4 regions of the Paenibacillus sp. FSL P4-0176 genome follow, and region 2 is predicted to be linked to each of the others. Evidence: a T-box and tRNA genes for the amino acid it is inferred to sense, from the RefSeq annotation. Region 2 holds a T-box; the other regions hold tRNA genes.
The links. The T-box of region 2 lies ahead of leuS (leucine--tRNA ligase). A T-box ahead of a tRNA ligase gene usually reads a tRNA of that ligase, here a tRNA-Leu.

Region 1 (5,203 bases), 830 kb from region 2:
GGAACAAATGCAATCCAACGTAGAACACAAACTCGCTACAGTCAGTTATATGCTTGATCAGGCCGTTCGCTCTCCGGTAACCCTCCGTTCCCTGTCTGCTTCTTCTTCACTAGAGGGGAAAGGGCCTTTGCTTGCCGACAAGCTACAGAACGAATTTCAGAATATGAGGTCATGGGAACCTTTGTTAGATATTACCCTGGTGAATCAATCTCAGAATTGGCTTATTGATCATGCCGGATTATATCGTAATACGGATTTTCCACTGGCTCTTCCCATGAAGGAATTGATATCGGATACGCTAACCTCTGGATGGCAACTCTCCCCTTCATCGGTGTTCAGTAATGATGAGCGTTCACCAGGTACAGGCTGTATCTATCATATTGCCCTTGCGAGATCTATTCCGAATCTGAATACATCTTCCGATGCTGCCCTGATTGCCGGAATCCCTGCATGCTCTTTGCAAAATACACTAGGAGAAGCCTCCTTAGGCAATGCTGCCTCAGGACTGATCATTTTGAATCGGGAACAACGTATCTTGGTCCATCCCGATCCTGTATACATTGGACAACCGTTGTCTGCCATTGGATTACAGGATCGGGATACGGAAGCCAACATAACCAAACTATCACCCATCACATTTTCAACAGGCTTTGAAAAACGGGAAGTTAAGATCGCCGATACACATTATTCTCTGACGTATAGCCCTTCTACCTTAAAAGGATGGACTTATGTTCTAATCTCACCTACCAATATTCTGACACAAGAATATATCGATATCGGATTGCACACCTTTTATATCAGTATCTTCTTACTTTTACTTTCATTATTACTCGCCTGGCTCGGCTCCAAGCGAATGCATGTCCCGATTCGTAAACTTTTAACCCAACTTGGTGACAACCACCTGTCCAAAGAAGGAAACACGGTAGCTCAGCAATCACCACCATTTTCTGATGAGTTCGAACAGATCAGAGCAGGGGTCTCACAATTATCTGCTTCTCGCTCCCAATTAGAGAACACACTTAATGTGCATCTATTGCAGATTCGCAATCATTTTATGATGAATCTGTTCCAGGGTAAGATCCCTGTTCATACTCTTCATGACGCCCTGAATGAATATGGCTACACGCATCAGGTTCGGGAATGGCAACAAATTGCTGTTATTACACTACAGGCCGATCTTGTTAATCATACAAAATATAGAGCTAGTGATCGTGATCTCTTATTATTCGCTATTCAAAATATATTGGAGGAAACGGTTGTGCATAACCAACAATTGCTTCCCATTGTGCTGGAACATACGGTAGTCACGGTGATTGGGACCGTTGAACAGGATCAGTTTATTTTTTCACAGCAGCTATATGTATTAACAGACCAGTTACAACAACAGATGGATAAGATTCTAGCTCTTCAAGTCAGTATAGGATTCAGCCAGCCGCACAGCTCTCTATATCACATCTCTCAAGCTTACACAGAAGCCATGGAAGCACTAAGGCATCGGATGAAGCTGGGAACAGGCATTATTTTTCAATATGAGAACATAGATCATTACACTCCCACTTGGTCCATTATCTACCCGGAATCATTGGAATATTCATTGATCCAAGCTATTCAAAATGCGGACGAAGCCCAGGCCTCTGCTCTTCTGAAACAACTGCTTGAAGTGATCTTTGGTATGGAGGTTACACCGGAGGAGTATGAGGTGGCTCTTACGAGGCTACTCACGCATATTTTGCAAATGACTCAGGAATCCGGCATACGACTCGGACAGATCTCCCAAGGTCGTGGTTCGATGTTTCATGAACTTCATGCTTTGCAGTACGCTGCTGAAGTTGAGGAGTGGTTTAACCATCAAGTCATCTTGCCCGTCATTCAGGTTTTTAAAGCGAGACAATATGCCCAGTATCAGCATATATCTGAGAAAATGATTGCCATGATTCATCAAGATTATGATAAGGATCTGACGCTTGAGGAATGTGCTATGAAGCTTCACTACAATGCCAACTACTTAAGTAGTGTTTTCCGCAAAGAGACAGGCTGTGCATTTAGTGAATATCTGACCAAGTACCGATTTAATATCGCTAAAAAATGGCTGGACGAAAGTGATCTAACCGTTAAAGATATCGCAGCACGACTTCGGTACAACAATCCGCAAAACTTTATCCGATCATTCCGTAAATGGGAAGGAATCACCCCCGGCCAGTATCGGGAGCGTAAGCAGAAAGCAGAAGTATCGAACAGAAATTAGACAAGGAGCACGATAGTAAGTCGTACTCCTTCGGCCAGCTCGGATACCTATCCGTATAGCTCCCCGAACAGGGATAGGGCTCAGACCTGTGACAACTCGATTAACCGTGGAGTGCTCTACCAACTGAAATATCAGGGAATATGCTTCAGAGATCATTCTCTGAAAACTAGGTCTGTGTTTTGTTTCGTTGTCTCGAACAGCTCTAAATAAACGAGGGTCTGGTTCAAAGCGGTCGATGAATTAGTGGCTTCAAAAAAGAGGGAGCACATAACCTGCTCCCTTCAATTACAACTTTACTTCTGCAATCTTAACTTCTATGTTTCAACCGTTCATCTTTTGGCACAGCGTTGTGATGCTTCCTAGTGTCATCTTAGACGTTAGACTACATTGTCTCCGTCTCAATTCCTGATTATCATTACACGTGCCACGCTTATGCGATTTAGCGCTTATCCTTAGTGCGAACTGTTTTCATATTGGGCTGTTCAAGTTGAATTAGAATTTTACCAAATCTTCCTCCACGTGAGAAGGTCACCGTACTATCCTTGTACGTATCGCTAATGTAATCCTCAGCCAATCTGAGGGAATCTTCATCCGATGGTAACTCATACGTATTAAGCCATTCTGGCAGCTTCTCGATAATCTCTTCCACCGGTACTTCAAATGAGTTAACTTCTCTCGTAATGATCATCGTATAAGAATAGCCCTTCAAATACAGCAACTGTTGGATATACCCCATATCACCGGCCTTGTGTGAAGAAGTTACACCCAGTACATCCTTAAGTTCATTCATTAGTGTGTGTTCCTTCTGTCCCGCCATAGTACTTATATACACATACTTCCGGGCACAATTGATCGCCTGCTCAATCGTTTCCCAATCCGACATCGCCGGACACATGGATGCAAATGCAAAGTCATATTTCTTCTCCCAGCCTTTATCCTTAATGGAGATTTCTTCATATCGTTCGTTTACGATTTCGATTTTGGATTCCAGAGCTGGAGGTATCGTCTCTTTCATAAGGGAGACAAGCAACTCAGAAGGCTCAACTGCGGTCACACTTGCCCCCTTTTCTGCAAAAGGAATGGTAAATATGCCTGAAGCGGCTCCAATGTCCAAAATGGATAATCCTGCGAATTCCACACCCTGGTTTTCAATCCAGCCCATAATGCGTTCAGAACGCTGCTTTCCTTCTTCAGTGAACGACTGTGCATGATAATCCCTGGCCCATCGCTCAAAAGCTTCTTCTATATTAGAGGGGACGCTTTTCTTCTTATATTTTGAACTTCTCGGACGATTCTTCCATGCCTCTTCCCATACAGAAAGATCAAATAACAGATCTGTATCCGATACATTTTTTCCATTAGTCACTCTACTTCACTCCTCCATATTAAAGACTTTACTTATCTACAATATACTCAATATAATCATACGTCAATCTTTATTAACGTCCATCTTCTCTTACTCTAGATTTTCTTACTGCACATAAATCGTTTCATATAAAATAAAAATAGCCCTACACATTGCATAAGCAACATGTAGGGCTATTCAATATACCGGCGAGAGGACTCGAACCTCCACGGTTTCCCACTCGATTTTGAGTCGAGCGCGTCTGCCATTCCGCCACGCCGGCATATGCTGGAGGCGCCACCCAGATTCGAACTGGGGATAAAGCTTTTGCAGAGCTGTGCCTTACCACTTGGCTATGGCGCCATATTTTGGAGCGGACGACGGGAATCGAACCCGCGACCCTCGCCTTGGCAAGGCGATGCTCTACCGCTGAGCCACGTCCGCATAATGGCTGGGGATATAGGATTTGAACCTATGCATGACGGAGTCAAAGTCCGTTGCCTTACCGCTTGGCTAATCCCCAATAAAAAAATGAAAAAACAAAGGGGCGATCGAGGGGAATTGAACCCCCGAATGCCGGATCCACAAACCGGTGCGTTAACCACTTCGCCACGACCGCCATAAAAGGTTATTTTCTAAAAATTTAATTGGCAGGGGCAGCAGGAATTGAACCCACACCAACGGTTTTGGAGACCGTTGTTCTACCTTTAAACTATGCCCCTAAAAACTGGTGGAGGATGATGGATTCGAACCACCGAACCCGTACGGGAGCAGATTTACAGTCTGATGCGTTTGGCCACTTCGCTAATCCTCCAGGATTACATGGTGCCGGCGAGAGGACTTGAACCCCCAACCTACTGATTACAAGTCAGTTGCTCTACCAGTTGAGCTACACCGGCATATTAAATTATTTTAAAAATGGTGGCTCGGGACGGAATCGAACCGCCGACACGAGGATTTTCAGTCCTCTGCTCTACCGACTGAGCTACCGAGCCATAATAAAGTCTAATCTTAATTCCTTACACTTTATATAGGGCATCAGTGCCATACAGCAGATGTAGTGAACAGTTTGCCTCATGTAAAGATTAAATGGCGGAACCGACGGGATTCGAACCCGCGATCTCCTGCGTGACAGGCAGGCATGTTAGGCCAACTACACCACGGTTCCAGATCACTTTCTCAAAGGAAAGTATAATTGCGGGGGCAGGATTTGAACCTGCGGCCTTCGGGTTATGAGCCCGACGAGCTACCGGGCTGCTCCACCCCGCGTCGTTATAAAGTTTATATGGTGGAGGCTGAGGGGATCGAACCCCCGACCCTCTGCTTGTAAGGCAGATGCTCTCCCAGCTGAGCTAAGCCTCCGAACAACACATTTATGATCATACCATAATCTTGTTGTAAAAATCAACTTCTTTTTTTGAAGTTATTATGACCCGTAGGGGATTCGAACCCCTGTTACCTCCGTGAAAGGGAGGTGTCTTAACCCCTTGACCAACGGGCCTTAATATTATGGCGGAGAGAGAGGGATTCGAACCCTCGAGACGCTTGTGACGCCTACACGATTTCCAATCGTGCTCCTTCGGCCAGCTCGGACACCTCTCCATATGGCTCCC
Region 2 (5,203 bases):
ACTTTCCTGATGAAACAAGTTGTGCATTTTTCATGTCATGTGAAACAGGTCCTCACGCATAGAATAGAGGGAATGAACTGCGCCAGTACCGTAAAGCATGAAAGGAGGCCTGAAACAATGAAGGTTGGATTTATCGGAACCGGCAGCATGGGCAGCCTGCTAATCTATGCCCTGATCCAATCGGGTGCACTTGAGCCCCGGCAGATCGCGGCCAGCAATCGAACCCCGTCCAAAGTACGTCAGTTATCCCTCCGTTACCCCGGTCTGCATGAATCCCAGAGCAATCGGGAAACGGTGATCCGAAGTAATATCATCTTCCTGTGCGTGAAGCCGCTTGAATTCAAACATGTTATTGACGACATCCTGCCTGTCGTGAATCCCAATCATATAATTGTCTCGATCACCAGTCCCGTGCAGCTGCGACATCTGGAATCTTCACTTCCTTGCAAAGTCTCCAAGGTAATTCCCAGCGTCACACACCAAGTCGGCAGTGGAGCATCCCTCTGCATACATGGCGAACGAATGACCAGTGAAGACCGCGCTGTGTTGGAAAGTCTGCTCAGTCATATAGGCAGGCCGTACCAAGTGGATGAAGCCTGTACACGAATTACATCCGACTTCTCCAGCTGCGGACCTGCATTCATATCGTTCTTTTTGGAACAGTGGATCGAAAGTGCAGTGAAGCTGACAGGCATCAAAAGGGCAGATGCCTGCGCTCTGGCTGGCGAAATGCTCCTGGGAACAGGCAAGCTGCTCACCGAAGGAGGATACACCCCGCAAGAGCTTCAGGCTCGTGTCGCTGTACCTGGCGGTATTACCGCTCAGGCACTCGCACTGCTGAAGGTTAGTCTTGACGGTGTTTTCGACAACCTGATCCACACGACACATGACAAATATGATGAAGATTTGTTAAAGCTGGATGAACTATTCCGAGCCGGTGAGATTAACCGGCAACAATATTAACGAGTTTGCCTGGAACGGCAATGACCTTACGAATGGTCTTGCCTTCCAGCGCCTGCTTAACAGGTGCCAGCTCCATCGTAAAGTCCTGCATACCCTGTGCATCCAGATCCTTCGCGATTGTAGCACGAGTTACAATTTTACCATTTACCTGAACAACGATTTCTACTTCCGCATCCACTGTCATGGACTCATCATATTCAGGCCAAGCCACGTAAGAGATTCCACCTTCATGACCCAAACGGCTCCACAGTTCCTCTGCCATATGTGGTGCCAGTGGTGACAACAGCTGCACAAATTTCTCCATCGCTTCACGAGGCAGTGTGTCCGCTTTGTATGCATCGTTGATGAAAATCATCAGCTGGCTGATGGATGTGTTGAAGCGCAGATGTTCCAGATCTTCCGTAACTTTTTTGATCGTTTTGTGAGCAGTCCGTTTGAACTCATCCGTTCCACCGTCCACCGTAATCTTGTCATTGATGGCTCCTGTGTCTTCGTTAATGAAGAGACGCCATACACGTGACAGGAAGCGGTGCATGCCTTCAACCCCGTTTGCATTCCACGGTTTTGTCGCTTCCAATGGTCCCATGAACATCTCGTACAGACGCAATGTATCTGCACCGAATTCATTCACGATTTCATCCGGGTTAATGACATTACCACGAGATTTACTCATTTTCTCATTATTGGTACCCAGGATCATACCTTGGTTGACCAGTTTGTGGAAAGGCTCTTTGGTCTCCACAACACCCAGATCATACAGCACTTTGTGCCAGAAACGAGCGTACAGCAAGTGAAGTACGGCGTGCTCTGCTCCGCCAATGTACAGATCAACTGGCAGCCACTGCTGCTGTTTCTCCTTGGAGATCAGTTCCTTGTCATTGCGCGGATCGATAAAGCGCAGGTAATACCAGCAGCTACCCGCCCATTGTGGCATGGTATTGGTCTCGCGACGTGCCTTCATTCCCGTTTCCGGATCTACCGTATTCACCCACTCCGTAACATTCGCCAGTGGTGATTCTCCTGTACCCGAAGGTTTGATCTGGTCGATATCAGGCAGCAGCAGTGGAAGTTGATCCTCAGGTACTGTCTTCATCGTTCCGTCTTCCAGATGCAGAATCGGGATTGGCTCACCCCAGTAACGCTGACGGCTGAACAGCCAATCGCGCAGACGATAGGTCACTTTCCCTTGTCCTTTACCGTTCTCTTCCAACCAAGCAATCATCTTGGCAACCGCTTCTTCATTATTCAGTCCGTTCAAGAAATCGGAATTCACATGTGCGCCATCACCCGAATATGCCTCTTGTGTAACGTCTCCACCTTGAATAACCTCGATGATATCCAGACCGAACTGCTTCGCAAATTCCCAGTCACGCGCATCATGACCCGGAACTGCCATAACCGCACCTGTGCCGTAACCTGCAAGAACGTAATCAGCAATCCAGATCGGCAGTTTTGCACCATTAACAGGGTTGATTGCATAAGCGCCAGTGAATACACCTGTTTTGTCTTTGGCCAAATCTGTACGTTCCAGATCACTCTTACGAGAAGCCTGCTCCTGATAAGCCTGAATCGCTTCACGTTGGTCATCGGTTGTAATTGCTTCTACCAATTCATGTTCTGGAGCAAGTACTGCAAAGCTCGCACCGAACAATGTGTCCGCACGGGTAGTGAACACCTTGATAACTTCCTCGCGACCCTCAATGGCAAATACAACTTCCGCACCTGTTGATTTACCGATCCAGTTGCGCTGCATATCCTTGATGCTTTCAGACCAATCCAGCTCTTCCAGGTCTTCCAACAGACGCTCTGCATACTCGGTAATTCTCAGAACCCATTGACGCATCGGTTTGCGTACAACCGGATGTCCACCACGTTCACTCTTGCCATCAATAACCTCTTCATTAGCAAGTACCGTTCCAAGGGCTTCACACCAGTTAACTGCAACTTCATCCACATAAGCCAAGCCTTTATTGTACAGCTGAATAAAGATCCATTGTGTCCATTTATAGTATTCAGGGTCCGTTGTGCTGATCTCACGATCCCAGTCATAGGAGAAACCAAGCGATTTGATCTGGCGACGGAAATTGTCAATATTACGGAATGTAATATCTCGTGGATGTTCACCTGTATCCAGTGCATGCTGCTCAGCAGGCAGACCGAAAGCATCCCAACCCATTGGGTGCAATACGTTGTAACCGCGCATACGTTTGTAACGGGAAACGATATCCGTTGCCGTATATCCTTCCGGGTGACCTACGTGCAGACCTGAACCGGATGGATAAGGGAACATATCCAGTGCATAAAATTTCGGTTTAGCAGGGTCCTCACCCGTTTTAAACGTTTTATTTGCATCCCAATATTGCTGCCAACTTTTTTCCATGACTTGTGGCTGATAGCCGTGTTTCGGCTGGTTATTCTCACTCATCTATTGTTCCTCCTTCAGGTTATTCACTTTAGCTTTAATTGCAACAAAAAAACCTCAGCATCCCGTAGCGTTTGCAGCGCTAGGGACGAGAGGTTGAATTCCCGTGGTACCACCCTAGTTAGTGGACGAACGTGCTTCGTCATCCACTCCCTTTGGACCTGTAACGGCGGTTAACCGATGCGGATTTCCATTCCTGAACCCAAGCTTTATACAAGCAGGTTAAACAGAATGGTGTAATCACCGCATTTCTCCAAGGCGAGTTCGCAAATCACTGTCAACCGGCTTGCACCAACCGCCGGCTCTCTGTTATGTACAGGAATTACTACTGATCCTTATCATCGAAATATGTATACAATATCGGGACCATTATATAAAAAAGCAAGCCCAAAGTCAATATTACACGTTATAATGACCCTTTTAAGTCACACGGTTCGTACCGTTCAATAATACTCGTTGCTGTTCAGGATAACCGAAAACGCTCAATGCCTTCCTCCAGATTATGAATGGTCCAATTCACATGTTCCTGATTATCATATTGACGATAAGCGCACTCAATGCGCAGCACCAGATCAAAGTACAAGTCATAGAGACTTCTTCTTTTCAGCTCACTTTCAGTCGTAATCTCATGCCCATACCCTTTCACAAAACCGGGTGTATAGTTAAAATGACTGAAATAATGCTCCATCAGAGGATCTGCCCACAGTGAACGTTCAAAATCAATAATCGCTGTGATACGACCTTTGTCTACTAGAACATTGCCATCCCACAGATCCCAACTCACAAGAACAGGTTCTTTTACATCGTCCAGCACATCCGATTTCTCTTCAATCAAGCGTCTCAATTCAGGATAATCGATTGAAAATTTAATTCCGGCTTCTTCCCCGTCGGTAAGAATATCATCCATCAGATTCATAAATGCTTCTTTCCATGTGGAATAACGCTGTTTTTGCTCCGAGAAATATCCAAACTGCTCCCCCTTGATTTCATTAATTCGACGATTGTACCGACCGAGCTGATGTTCAATGGCCTCCTGTTCTTCCGCAGAATATTGATCCTTGACCTGATTATAGGGCGCTCCAGACATGTACTCCATGATAAAATAACGCGCTGAAGCCATAGTTAACGAATCATCATAAGCCAACACTTGGGGTACGGGAACATCCTGTAGCTCCGTGATGAGGCGTAGTGCCTCAACCTCAGCAATCATGAGATCCTGTTCACAACGCATCAGATTTGTCGAAGCCGACGGTGCAATTTTCAGTACCACTCGCTGTTCGTCACTAAGTGTGATGAGATATGCATGATTGGCCCAGCCATCCACCATTTCCTTGTAGTCCTCTATACTTGCAGAGAAATGCTGCTCTATTATTGCATCCAACTGTTCTGACGAAAGTCTTGTTTTATATGTACTTTCCATTTTTCTACACCTCACATTGACAATTGATTTATTTTCTCAGAAAACGCTTTCTATCCAACCATTATGGCCTCGTTTATTATAACAGGCAATACTTTTTGTCACGTGATTATGTCTTTTCTTGCATTCCTTTATCCTATTTAAGAATATTGCTATTCATTCTCCATAAAAAATCAAACAAAAAACTGCCCTTATGCACCATAAGGACAGTTCTCATTATTCGCTCTTACTTCACAGCCACGTAGAACAAGCGCTGTGCGCTGTCTCCGGCCTCTTTCCATTCAAAATCCGCATATACCTTCACGTCTCTAAAACCTGCCTTGGATAACTCCAGCTTCATCCAGTCCGGGTTATATGCACGCTGGACATGAACTTCTTCAAACCGCTGGTACATATCCTTG
Region 3 (5,203 bases), 2.4 Mb from region 2:
TCAGAGAACGATCTCTGAAATGTAAGCTACGCGTTTGGTGGCGATGGCGGAGGGGTTCCACACGTACCCATCCCGAACACGACCGTTAAGCCCTCTAGCGCCGATGGTACTTGGACCGCAGGGTCCTGGGAGAGTAGGACGCCGCCAAGCGAAACCCCATTGGGGTATTTTTTTTCGAAAATTGATAAGGGCCCTTAGCTCAGTTGGTTAGAGCGCACCTCTGATAAGGGTGAGGCCGGTGGTTCGAGTCCACCAGGGCCCATAGCAAGACCACAACAAGAAATACACCAGAGTATGGGGCCATAGCTCAGCTGGGAGAGCGCCTGCCTTGCAAGCAGGAGGTCAGCGGTTCGATCCCGCTTGGCTCCACCATTCCCTGATAGCTCAGTTGGTAGAGCACTCGACTGTTAATCGAGTTGTCACAGGTTCGAGCCCTGTTCGGGGAGCCAGTAAGGCCCGTTGGTCAAGGGGTTAAGACACCTCCCTTTCACGGAGGTAACAGGGGTTCGAATCCCCTACGGGTCATAATATGGAGGCTTAGCTCAGCTGGGAGAGCATCTGCCTTACAAGCAGAGGGTCGGGGGTTCGATCCCCTCAGCCTCCACCATATAACTTTATAACGACGCGGGGTGGAGCAGCCCGGTAGCTCGTCGGGCTCATAACCCGAAGGCCGCAGGTTCAAATCCTGCCCCCGCAATTAACTTTCCTTGAGAAAGTGATCTGGAACCGTGGTGTAGTTGGCCTAACATGCCTGCCTGTCACGCAGGAGATCGCGGGTTCGAATCCCGTCGGTTCCGCCATTTTTTTTAATGTAGTAAGGCTCGGTAGCTCAGTCGGTAGAGCAGAGGACTGAAAATCCTCGTGTCGGCGGTTCGATTCCGTCCCGAGCCACCATTTATAACACCATGTAATACGCCGGTGTAGCTCAACTGGTAGAGCAACTGACTTGTAATCAGTAGGTTGGGGGTTCAAGTCCTCTCGCCGGCACCATGTAATCCTGGAGGATTAGCGAAGCGGCCAAACGCATCAGACTGTAAATCTGCTCCCGTACGGGTTCGGTGGTTCGAATCCATCATCCTCCACCAGTTTTTCTATGAGTCATTAGCTCAGTTGGTAGAGCACCTGACTTTTAATCAGGGTGTCGAAGGTTCGAGCCCTTCATGACTCACCATTATATGCGCGTGTGGCGGAATTGGCAGACGCACTAGACTTAGGATCTAGCGTCTTTGACGTGGGGGTTCAAGTCCCTCCACGCGCATCCTTTATTTGCGGAAGTGGCTCAGCGGTAGAGCATCGCCTTGCCAAGGCGAGGGTCGCGGGTTCGATTCCCGTCTTCCGCTCCAATATTTTGCGCCCTTAGCTCAGCTGGATAGAGCGTTTGACTACGAATCAAAAGGCCGGGAGTTCGAATCTCTCAGGGCGCGCCATTATAACTTCATATTATGCCGGCGTGGCGGAATGGCAGACGCGCTCGACTCAAAATCGAGTGGGAAACCGTGGAGGTTCGAGTCCTCTCGCCGGTATAGATAACGGGATGTAGCTCAGCTTGGTAGAGCACCTGGTTTGGGACCAGGGGGTCGCATGTTCAAATCGTGTCATCCCGATTGTTGTTATGCGGGTGTAGTTCAATGGTAGAACTTTAGCCTTCCAAGCTAATAGCGTGGGTTCGATTCCCATCACCCGCTTATATATTGAAAAAGAAAGAGACGGTACTCACCGTATCTTTCTTTTTTTGCATTCACAGGCATATATTCCATGATTTTATACAAAGACCACGGATTATTTGGCTGAATATCATGTACCAGCATGTATCCCATCCTCACGATATATTTCCCTCTCTTTTAAGTCTGTCCTTAGTCATTGTGGAAGTGTTCAAATAGAGAAGGTCTAACACATGTTCGAACACAAGAATATCTTTTCTTTATCACAATTTATAAAAACGCTTACAAAAATAGCTTGCGTAAATCATTAACCTGTAATACCATATCAATTAAGCGCTTAACCTTTAGGGGTAAGGCGCTTAAACTTAACGTAGATTAAGCGCTTAACCCGTAAAGGAAAGGACGGCGATCAATTCATGAATACAATTCGACTAACGATGGCTCAGGCACTGCTTCGATACCTGGATCAGCAATATATCTCGGTTGACGGGGTGGAAACCAAGTTTGTGAAGGGAATCATCGGTATTTTTGGACATGGCAATGTAACAGGCATTGGAGAAGCGCTGGAGCGCAGTCCGGGAAGCCTGACGTATATGCAAGGCAAGAACGAACAAGGCATGGTGCATACGGCAGCGGCTTATGCCAAGCAGAAGAACCGTAGACAGATTTATGCATGTACAACATCCATTGGACCTGGTGCTTTGAATATGATTACAGCGGCAGCTACTGCAACGGTGAACCGGATTCCGGTTTTATTGCTTCCTGGAGATAACTTTGCTACACGGGAACCGGACCCGGTACTTCAGCAGTTGGAAGTGAGCAGTGATTATACAATCTCAGCAACTGATCCATTCAAAGCCGTCAGCAAGTACTGGGATCGCATTGTTCGTCCCGAACAGTTGATGATTGCTGTTACACAGGCGATGCGTGTGCTAACCGATCCAGCAGAGACGGGAGCAGTAACGCTCGCATTGCCGCAGGATGTGCAGGCAGAAGCGTACGATTACCCGGAATCTTTCTTTGCCCGCAAAGTACATTATCTGGATCGTCGTCCCCCGGTACAGGCAGCCATTGAGCGGGCAACGGAGCAGATTGCCCGAGGCAGAAAACCGCTGCTCGTTGCAGGCGGCGGTGTGTTGTACTCTGAGGCGTCCGTTCAACTCTTGGAGTTCGCCGAGGCATTTGGTATTCCGATCGCCGAGACGCAGGCGGGCAAGAGCGCAGTTTCTTGGGACCACCCACTAAATGTGGGGGCAATCGGGGTTACCGGCTCTCTGGCAGCCAATAGGCTGGCGAGAGAAGCAGACGTTGTGATCGGCGTCGGTACGCGGTTCTCGGATTTCACGACGGCGTCCCGCTCTGCTTTTCAGCACCCAGAAGCTTCATTCATCAACATCAACCTGAACGGCATGGATGCCGCCAAGTTAGGCGGAGAAGCCATTCTGGCAGATGCACGCGAAGGATTGCAGGCTTTGCAAAAGGAATTGCAGGAAAGACAATACCGAAGTGCATATGGTGCATCCGAAATCGCTGATCTCCGCGCTGAGTGGAATGCAGAAGTGGATCGGCTGTATGCAGCTCAACATGAAGCAGGGCTGGCACAGACTACAGCAGTTGGCATCGTTAACCGGACCATTGATCCATCCTCCGTCATAGTGTGTGCGGCGGGCAGTCTGCCAGGCGATCTGCATCGTCTGTGGCGTGCGGCTGAACCAAAGACGTATCACATGGAGTATGGGTTCTCCTGTATGGGGTACGAGGTAAGTGGAGCGTTCGGAGCAGCACTTGCCGAGCCGGATCGTGAAGTGTACGCCATGGTAGGGGATGGCAGTTATCTGATGCTGCATTCGGAGTTTGTGACCAGTTTGCAGGAACAGAAGAAGATGACTATTTTATTATTCAACAACAATGGATTCCAATGTATTCATAATTTACAGCGGGAACATGGTAGTGACGGGTTCGGCAATGAGTTCCGTTATCGGGAATCCGAGAGTGGACGACTGACCGGGGATTACATGCCAATGGACTTTGCTGCACACGCCCGAAGCATGGGAGCCAAATCCTATAGAGCGGAGACAGCAGAACAGCTGGAACAAGCACTCCGAGATGCGAAGAACGAAACAGTGAGTACGTTGATTGAGATTCCGGTCGTGCCTGGAACCAACGCAGGTGGATACGAGTCATGGTGGAATGTGGGTGTACCTGAGGTATCTGCCGAAGAAAAGGTAGTTCATGCTCATCACACCATGCAAGCCAACCGTGCCAAAGCAAGACCGATTTAATCCGGTTTAATATAGTGAACAACAATGTTGAACGACAAAGGAGACGTGGAGCAATGAGCAAGCTGCCATTCCAGCTTGGGATTCATCCGATCAATTGGGTCGGTGAAGATGTGAAGGAGCATGGTGATGCGACAACGTGTGCACAGATTCTGGATGACATTCAGCGTCTTGGGCTGACGGGTACAGAGATGGGACGTAAATATCCTACCGATCCTGCTATATTGCGTGAGGAATTGAGCAAAAGGAATATCAAGCTGGTCTCCCAGTGGAAATCCGTACTTTTCTCCGACCCGGCATATCGTCAGTCGGAGCTGGACAGTTATCGCAGACATGCGGAGTTTCTGCAATCCATGGGCAGTAAGGTAATCAGTACGGCGGAGGTAGGCGGGTCACTTCATTTTGATCCAAGACGAACTCCGAATGAAAAAGAAGTGCTCAGACTCAGCGAATCTGAATGGCATATTCTTGCTGAAGGGTTGAACGAAGCAGGAGCTATTGCTCGCGAACATGGGTTGAAGCTTACGTACCATCATCATGGAGGCACAGTGGTAGAGCAACCGGATGAGATTGATCGACTGATGGAGCTGACAGACCCTTCTCTCGTGTATCTGCTCTATGATACTGGTCATGCCTACTATGGCGGAGCCGATCCACTTGAACTGCTGCGCAAACATTATGATCGGATCGCCTATATCCATCTGAAAGATATCCGCCCGCATGTGCTGGATGAAGCACGCGCGGAGCAGTCTGATTTTGTTGGTTGCATTCGTAGAGGCGTGTTCACCGTACCAGGGGATGGATGCATTGACTTTGCTCCTATTCTGCAAGAACTGATCACACGAGGGTACGATGGCTGGGCGATGCTTGAAGGAGAGCAGGACCCTGCGATTCATAACCCGTATGAGTATGCGAAGCGATCTTTGAACTATATGGAGTCTTTATACTAACACAGCTGATCCGTTCAGCATTGCAGCGGTCAGATGCTGCACCTATGAAGTGAAAAAGGAAGAAGGCCAGCAAGAGTATAACGTTACGATTGGAAAATAAAAATGACTTACTCTAGCCGTTTACGAGTTCTTACGATGGAATGAGTAACTAGTCTAGATATCCATATACAACATGGAAAATCCCACTACAGAAAGGGGCTCACATGCAATGACTTACGTATCCTTTCCGGTATCCAGGAAGAAGGATTTCACCGCCATTGGTCGCTTGTGCATCGACTTGAACGCCAATGAGATCAATCGCCCGATGGAAGAG
Region 4 (5,203 bases), 1.2 Mb from region 2:
TAGGAGCAATCCGAAGCTGTGAACCGAAGCCCCAGTAAACGGCGGCCGTAACTATAACGGTCCTAAGGTAGCGAAATTCCTTGTCAGGTAAATTCTGACCCGCACGAATGGCGTAACGACTTGGGCGCTGTCTCAACGAGAGATCCGGTGAAATTTTAATACCTGTGAAGATGCAGGTTACCCGCGACAAGACGGAAAGACCCCATGGAGCTTTACTGCAGCTTGATATTGAATTTGGGTACGATCTGTACAGGATAGGTGGGAGCCTTTGAAACGTGAGCGCCAGCTTGCGTGGAGGCAACGTTGGGATACCACCCTGATCGTATCTAGGTTCTAACCTGGTACCGTAATCCGGTGCGGGGACAGTGTCAGGTGGGCAGTTTGACTGGGGCGGTCGCCTCCTAAAGAGTAACGGAGGCGCCCAAAGGTTCCCTCAGAATGGTTGGAAATCATTCGAAGAGTGCAAAGGCATAAGGGAGCTTGACTGCGAGACCTACAAGTCGAGCAGGGACGAAAGTCGGGCTTAGTGATCCGGTGGTACCGCATGGAAGGGCCATCGCTCAACGGATAAAAGCTACCCTGGGGATAACAGGCTTATCTCCCCCAAGAGTCCACATCGACGGGGAGGTTTGGCACCTCGATGTCGGCTCATCGCATCCTGGGGCTGAAGTAGGTCCCAAGGGTTGGGCTGTTCGCCCATTAAAGCGGTACGCGAGCTGGGTTCAGAACGTCGTGAGACAGTTCGGTCCCTATCTGTCGTGGGCGTAGGAAATTTGAGAGGAGCTGTCCTTAGTACGAGAGGACCGGGATGGACGTACCGCTGGTGTACCAGTTGTTCCGCCAGGAGCACCGCTGGGTAGCTATGTACGGACGGGATAAACGCTGAAAGCATCTAAGCGTGAAGCCCCCCTCAAGATGAGATTTCCCAGTATGTAAGACCCCTTGAAGACGACGAGGTAGATAGGCTGGGGGTGGAAGTGCAGCAATGCATGGAGCTGACCAGTACTAATCGGTCGAGGGCTTATCCAATAGCAAGTTGTAATTCGCGTGTTTCGTTTCGAATCTAGTTTTCAGAGAACAACAACTCTGAAATGAAAATTGGTACATCACAGAACGTGTGTATGATTTTCAGTTCCATATCTGATTTTAAGAAGCTATGCTTCGACAAATCGCGTTTGGTGGCGATGGCGGAGGGGTTCCACACGTACCCATCCCGAACACGACCGTTAAGCCCTCTAGCGCCGATGGTACTTGGACCGCAGGGTCCTGGGAGAGTAGGACGCCGCCAAGCGAACTCTTTCATCATACATAGAAAACAGGCTCTGCATGTGGACGTTGTACGATGAATTGCATTTGCCCTGCAAATGCATATTATTCCCTGATAGCTCAGTTGGTAGAGCACTCGACTGTTAATCGAGTTGTCACAGGTTCGAGCCCTGTTCGGGGAGCCATTTGCTCTCATAGCTCAGTAGGTAGAGTGCATCCATGGTAAGGATGAGGTCACCGGTTCGATCCCGGTTGAGAGCTTTGGAAATGGGGCCCGTTGGTCAAGGGGTTAAGACACCTCCCTTTCACGGAGGTAACAGGGGTTCGAATCCCCTACGGGTCATATAGTTGGAGGCTTAGCTCAGCTGGGAGAGCATCTGCCTTACAAGCAGAGGGTCGGGGGTTCGATCCCCTCAGCCTCCACCATATTTTTATTGGGGATTAGCCAAGCGGTAAGGCAACGGACTTTGACTCCGTCATGCATAGGTTCAAATCCTATATCCCCAGCCATTTTAGTATGAGTCATTAGCTCAGTTGGTAGAGCACCTGACTTTTAATCAGGGTGTCGAAGGTTCGAGCCCTTCATGACTCACCATCATATGCGCGTGTGGCGGAATTGGCAGACGCACTAGACTTAGGATCTAGCGTCTTTGACGTGGGGGTTCAAGTCCCTCCACGCGCATCCTTTATTTGCGGAAGTGGCTCAGCGGTAGAGCATCGCCTTGCCAAGGCGAGGGTCGCGGGTTCGATTCCCGTCTTCCGCTCCAATATTTCTGCGCCCTTAGCTCAGCTGGATAGAGCGTTTGACTACGAATCAAAAGGCCGGGAGTTCGAATCTCTCAGGGCGCGCCATTATTTTTTTAGTATCGGGATGTAGCTCAGCTTGGTAGAGCACCTGGTTTGGGACCAGGGGGTCGCATGTTCAAATCGTGTCATCCCGATTGTTGTTATGCGGGTGTAGTTCAATGGTAGAACTTTAGCCTTCCAAGCTAATAGCGTGGGTTCGATTCCCATCACCCGCTTACAGAATACAATGAAAGAGCCTTTGCAGATGCAGAGGCTTTTTTATTGTATTTAACGAAATAATCAGCAGTTATTTTATATAATAATTTATGTAAAGTATAATACAGGTTTATTTAAAAAAGAGCCAAGACCCCTTTACTATCCAAATAGGGAGGTCTTGGCTCTTCGGTTTATCTTTGTGGATGAGCTGCCTCTAAGACGTAGCAGCTATTGTATAGTGAAGAGCGCACAATTTAACGTTCGTTGTGGTCCGTCACTCTTTTACGCATGCCTGCTAATCCAAGCAGTCCCAACAAACCAAGCCAGCCCCAATCCATGCCGTTGTCACGGTCGGTTGTTGTGGCGTTTGCCCGAACATTGTTGGTACGATAGTCACCATTGTTGCGGTAGTTTCCATCCATGTTCATATTCATGTTAGAATTAGTTTTTGTGCGGTCCATGTAGTTGGTGTCCTGATAAGACCGGACACGTGAGCCGGTTGTATCCATTCCTTTGGACATATGACCATCAGCAGCAGCAGGGCCAGCCATCGCGGCCACCAGAAGCACGGAAGCAATAATTGTTGTACCTTTCTTCATCATGTGGATTCCTCCTTTTTAGTAAGAGCTACAGATTAATCTGCCCAAGAAGACAAGTACAATATGTAGAAAAAGTCTGTTAAGATATACCTTTGAGTCCAATTGAATAACAACATACATAAGAAACTTGCCTAGTAAGCAGACTGTAGTGGGAAGAAAATTATAATTACACCTTTAATTTATTGCGTCACTGTGGTAAAGTATACAAAAGCTTGCTTTGCCGGTCATGTTTCTTTGTATATCATCTGTTCTCAAACAATGAAATTATGCGGTTTAACCTTAATATCAGGTACATGGGATCATATCTAAAAGAACTGTATATTTATGAGTTTTTAAGAATAGGTATGAGACTTTTGATTTATCTAAAGTACGTGAAAAAGGTATCATGCGACAGTATATGACCATTAATTGAAGCAGAACAAGAAAATGAATAAAAAAGCGTGTTTTTGTGCTGTAAATCGGGGATAATCCCCATTTTTTCTAGTAGAAAAATAAAGATTTTCGTACCATTTTATTGTATGATGTTATGAAGGTGTCAAATTTACGTGTACGAATGGAACGATCAGATGGGAGGATAAGCATGACTGAAACTATGGTAACCGCCAGCAAAAGCCAATCCAACAACCTGCTTCGGCGAGACGTGCGGTTCCTGGGCAATATACTCGGAGAAGTTCTTGTCCATCAAGGCGGCACGGAGCTTCTAGATATCGTTGAGAAGATTCGGGAAACGAGCAAGTCGTTGCGTGCAGAATTTCTGCCAGAACTCTATGCAGAGTTCAAAACGATGATCCAGGAATTAGACTCGGACAATCGTCACCAGGTTATTCGGGCTTTCGCTATTTATTTTCAATTAGTTAATATTGCTGAACAAAACCATCGGATCCGGCGTAAACGGGATTATGAACGTTCTGCTGGGGACGCTGTGCAGCCAGGATCGATTGAGAAAGCAGTACAGGATCTTAAGGAACGTGGACTGTCTCATACAGAGGTGGAAGAGATTCTCGACGATTTGTCGTTGGAACTCGTTATGACAGCTCACCCAACCGAAGCTATGCGCCGGGTTATTCTGGACATCCATAAACGGATATCCGAAGATGTCATGTCACTTGATAATCCTACGCTGACGTTGCGTGAACGTGAACAGTTGCGTGAGAAGCTGCTGAATGAGGTTATTACACTCTGGCAGACAGATGAACTTCGCGACCGCAAACCGACTGTACTCGATGAAGTGCGGAACGGGATGTATTACTTTCATGAAACGTTGTTCCACGTACTTCCGGATGTATATCAGGAGCTGGAACGCTGCCTGAACAAATTTTATCCTGACCATGACTGGCATGTGCCGACGTATTTGCGGTTCGGTTCCTGGATCGGTGGAGACCGGGATGGAAATCCTTCGGTAACTTCAGATGTAACATGGCAGACGCTGTTGATGCAACGCAAGCTCGCTTTACGTGAATACCAACGGATTATGATTGAACTTATGGGCCATCTCAGCTTCAGCACAAACATCATTCATGTATCGGATGAGCTGGTGCAGTCGATTGAGCAGGACCGTAATTCTGTTACACTGAAAAAAGTGGATATCTGGCGGAATGAAAAAGAGCCATACCGCATCAAATTGGCCTATATGATTGCCAAACTGAACAATGTACTGGATGAGAACAAATTAGGTCAGCCTGACCGTTATCATAGCGCACAGGATTTGATTGATGAACTGATGATTATTGATCGAAGTCTGCGCCATCATTTTGCCGATTACGTAGCAGATACGACCATTCGCAAAATGATTCGTCAAGTCGAGTTGTTTGGTTTCCATACCGCAGCATTGGATGTGCGTCAGCACAGTAAGGAACATGAAAATGCGATGTCTGAGATTTTGGCGAAAATGAACATTGTAGAGGATTATGCGCGTCTGACTGAAGACGGTAAAATCGATCTGCTCGCTCGTTTGCTGGATGATCCACGTCCGCTTACTTCTCCTTATCACCAATACACGGAGGGAACCAAAGAATGTCTGGATGTCTTCCGTACCATTAAGCGTGCCCAGAACGAATTTGGGAACGGCTGTATCACAAGTTACCTGATCAGTATGACGCAGGGCGCAAGTGATTTGCTGGAGGTTATGGTATTTGCCAAAGAAGTGGGCTTATTCACCAAAGGTCACAACGGTGACGTTGTATCTACACTTCAAGCGGTACCGCTGTTTGAAACGATTGATGATCTACATGCGGCTTCGGACATTATGCAGAAGCTGTTCAACCTTCCTGTATACCGCGCAAGCGTAAAAGGACGGAATGAACTGCATGAAATCATGCTTGGTTATTCAGACAGTA

Region 1: it encodes a tRNA-Leu, which carries the amino acid that the T-box ahead of leuS (leucine--tRNA ligase) is inferred to sense. The anticodon was not compared.
Region 3: it encodes a tRNA-Leu, which carries the amino acid that the T-box ahead of leuS (leucine--tRNA ligase) is inferred to sense. The anticodon was not compared.
Region 4: it encodes a tRNA-Leu, which carries the amino acid that the T-box ahead of leuS (leucine--tRNA ligase) is inferred to sense. The anticodon was not compared.

What each region holds. Positions count from the first base shown of each region.
Region 1 covers NZ_CP150242.1:6,051,300-6,056,502, forward strand. The annotation lists gene MKY95_RS27975 (helix-turn-helix domain-containing protein) at 1-2,245, shown strand, start outside; gene MKY95_RS27980 (class I SAM-dependent methyltransferase) at 2,685-3,611, opposite strand; tRNA gene MKY95_RS27985 (tRNA-Leu) at 3,795-3,873, opposite strand; tRNA gene MKY95_RS27990 (tRNA-Cys) at 3,880-3,953, opposite strand; tRNA gene MKY95_RS27995 (tRNA-Gly) at 3,960-4,034, opposite strand; tRNA gene MKY95_RS28000 (tRNA-Gln) at 4,039-4,113, opposite strand; tRNA gene MKY95_RS28005 (tRNA-His) at 4,137-4,209, opposite strand; tRNA gene MKY95_RS28010 (tRNA-Trp) at 4,239-4,312, opposite strand; tRNA gene MKY95_RS28015 (tRNA-Tyr) at 4,319-4,404, opposite strand; tRNA gene MKY95_RS28020 (tRNA-Thr) at 4,414-4,489, opposite strand; tRNA gene MKY95_RS28025 (tRNA-Phe) at 4,510-4,585, opposite strand; tRNA gene MKY95_RS28030 (tRNA-Asp) at 4,681-4,758, opposite strand; tRNA gene MKY95_RS28035 (tRNA-Met) at 4,786-4,859, opposite strand; tRNA gene MKY95_RS28040 (tRNA-Val) at 4,877-4,952, opposite strand; tRNA gene MKY95_RS28045 (tRNA-Glu) at 5,020-5,091, opposite strand; tRNA gene MKY95_RS28050 (tRNA-Ser) at 5,101-5,192, opposite strand; tRNA gene MKY95_RS28055 (tRNA-Asn) at 5,196-5,203, opposite strand, start outside.
Region 2 covers NZ_CP150242.1:5,216,942-5,222,144, forward strand. The annotation lists gene comER (late competence protein ComER) at 118-963, shown strand; gene leuS (leucine--tRNA ligase) at 944-3,388, opposite strand; T-box leader at 3,467-3,736, opposite strand; gene MKY95_RS24360 (aminoglycoside phosphotransferase family protein) at 3,849-4,805, opposite strand; gene MKY95_RS24365 (class I SAM-dependent methyltransferase) at 5,029-5,203, opposite strand, start outside.
Region 3 covers NZ_CP150242.1:316,383-321,585, forward strand. The annotation lists rRNA gene rrf (5S ribosomal RNA) at 34-150, shown strand; tRNA gene MKY95_RS01415 (tRNA-Ile) at 189-262, shown strand; tRNA gene MKY95_RS01420 (tRNA-Ala) at 297-372, shown strand; tRNA gene MKY95_RS01425 (tRNA-Asn) at 374-449, shown strand; tRNA gene MKY95_RS01430 (tRNA-Glu) at 454-525, shown strand; tRNA gene MKY95_RS01435 (tRNA-Val) at 532-607, shown strand; tRNA gene MKY95_RS01440 (tRNA-Met) at 624-697, shown strand; tRNA gene MKY95_RS01445 (tRNA-Asp) at 723-800, shown strand; tRNA gene MKY95_RS01450 (tRNA-Phe) at 819-894, shown strand; tRNA gene MKY95_RS01455 (tRNA-Thr) at 915-990, shown strand; tRNA gene MKY95_RS01460 (tRNA-Tyr) at 1,000-1,085, shown strand; tRNA gene MKY95_RS01465 (tRNA-Lys) at 1,096-1,171, shown strand; tRNA gene MKY95_RS01470 (tRNA-Leu) at 1,178-1,258, shown strand; tRNA gene MKY95_RS01475 (tRNA-Gly) at 1,269-1,343, shown strand; tRNA gene MKY95_RS01480 (tRNA-Arg) at 1,351-1,427, shown strand; tRNA gene MKY95_RS01485 (tRNA-Leu) at 1,445-1,523, shown strand; tRNA gene MKY95_RS01490 (tRNA-Pro) at 1,531-1,604, shown strand; tRNA gene MKY95_RS01495 (tRNA-Gly) at 1,615-1,685, shown strand; gene iolD (3D-(3,5/4)-trihydroxycyclohexane-1,2-dione acylhydrolase (decyclizing)) at 2,078-3,943, shown strand; gene iolE (myo-inosose-2 dehydratase) at 3,997-4,890, shown strand; gene iolC (5-dehydro-2-deoxygluconokinase) at 5,099-5,203, shown strand, end outside.
Region 4 covers NZ_CP150242.1:6,376,708-6,381,910, reverse strand. The annotation lists rRNA gene MKY95_RS29280 (23S ribosomal RNA) at 1-1,029, shown strand, start outside; rRNA gene rrf (5S ribosomal RNA) at 1,175-1,291, shown strand; tRNA gene MKY95_RS29270 (tRNA-Asn) at 1,376-1,451, shown strand; tRNA gene MKY95_RS29265 (tRNA-Thr) at 1,455-1,527, shown strand; tRNA gene MKY95_RS29260 (tRNA-Glu) at 1,538-1,609, shown strand; tRNA gene MKY95_RS29255 (tRNA-Val) at 1,617-1,692, shown strand; tRNA gene MKY95_RS29250 (tRNA-Gln) at 1,702-1,776, shown strand; tRNA gene MKY95_RS29245 (tRNA-Lys) at 1,786-1,861, shown strand; tRNA gene MKY95_RS29240 (tRNA-Leu) at 1,868-1,948, shown strand; tRNA gene MKY95_RS29235 (tRNA-Gly) at 1,959-2,033, shown strand; tRNA gene MKY95_RS29230 (tRNA-Arg) at 2,042-2,118, shown strand; tRNA gene MKY95_RS29225 (tRNA-Pro) at 2,134-2,207, shown strand; tRNA gene MKY95_RS29220 (tRNA-Gly) at 2,218-2,288, shown strand; gene MKY95_RS29215 (WGxxGxxG family protein) at 2,523-2,870, opposite strand; gene ppc (phosphoenolpyruvate carboxylase) at 3,448-5,203, shown strand, end outside.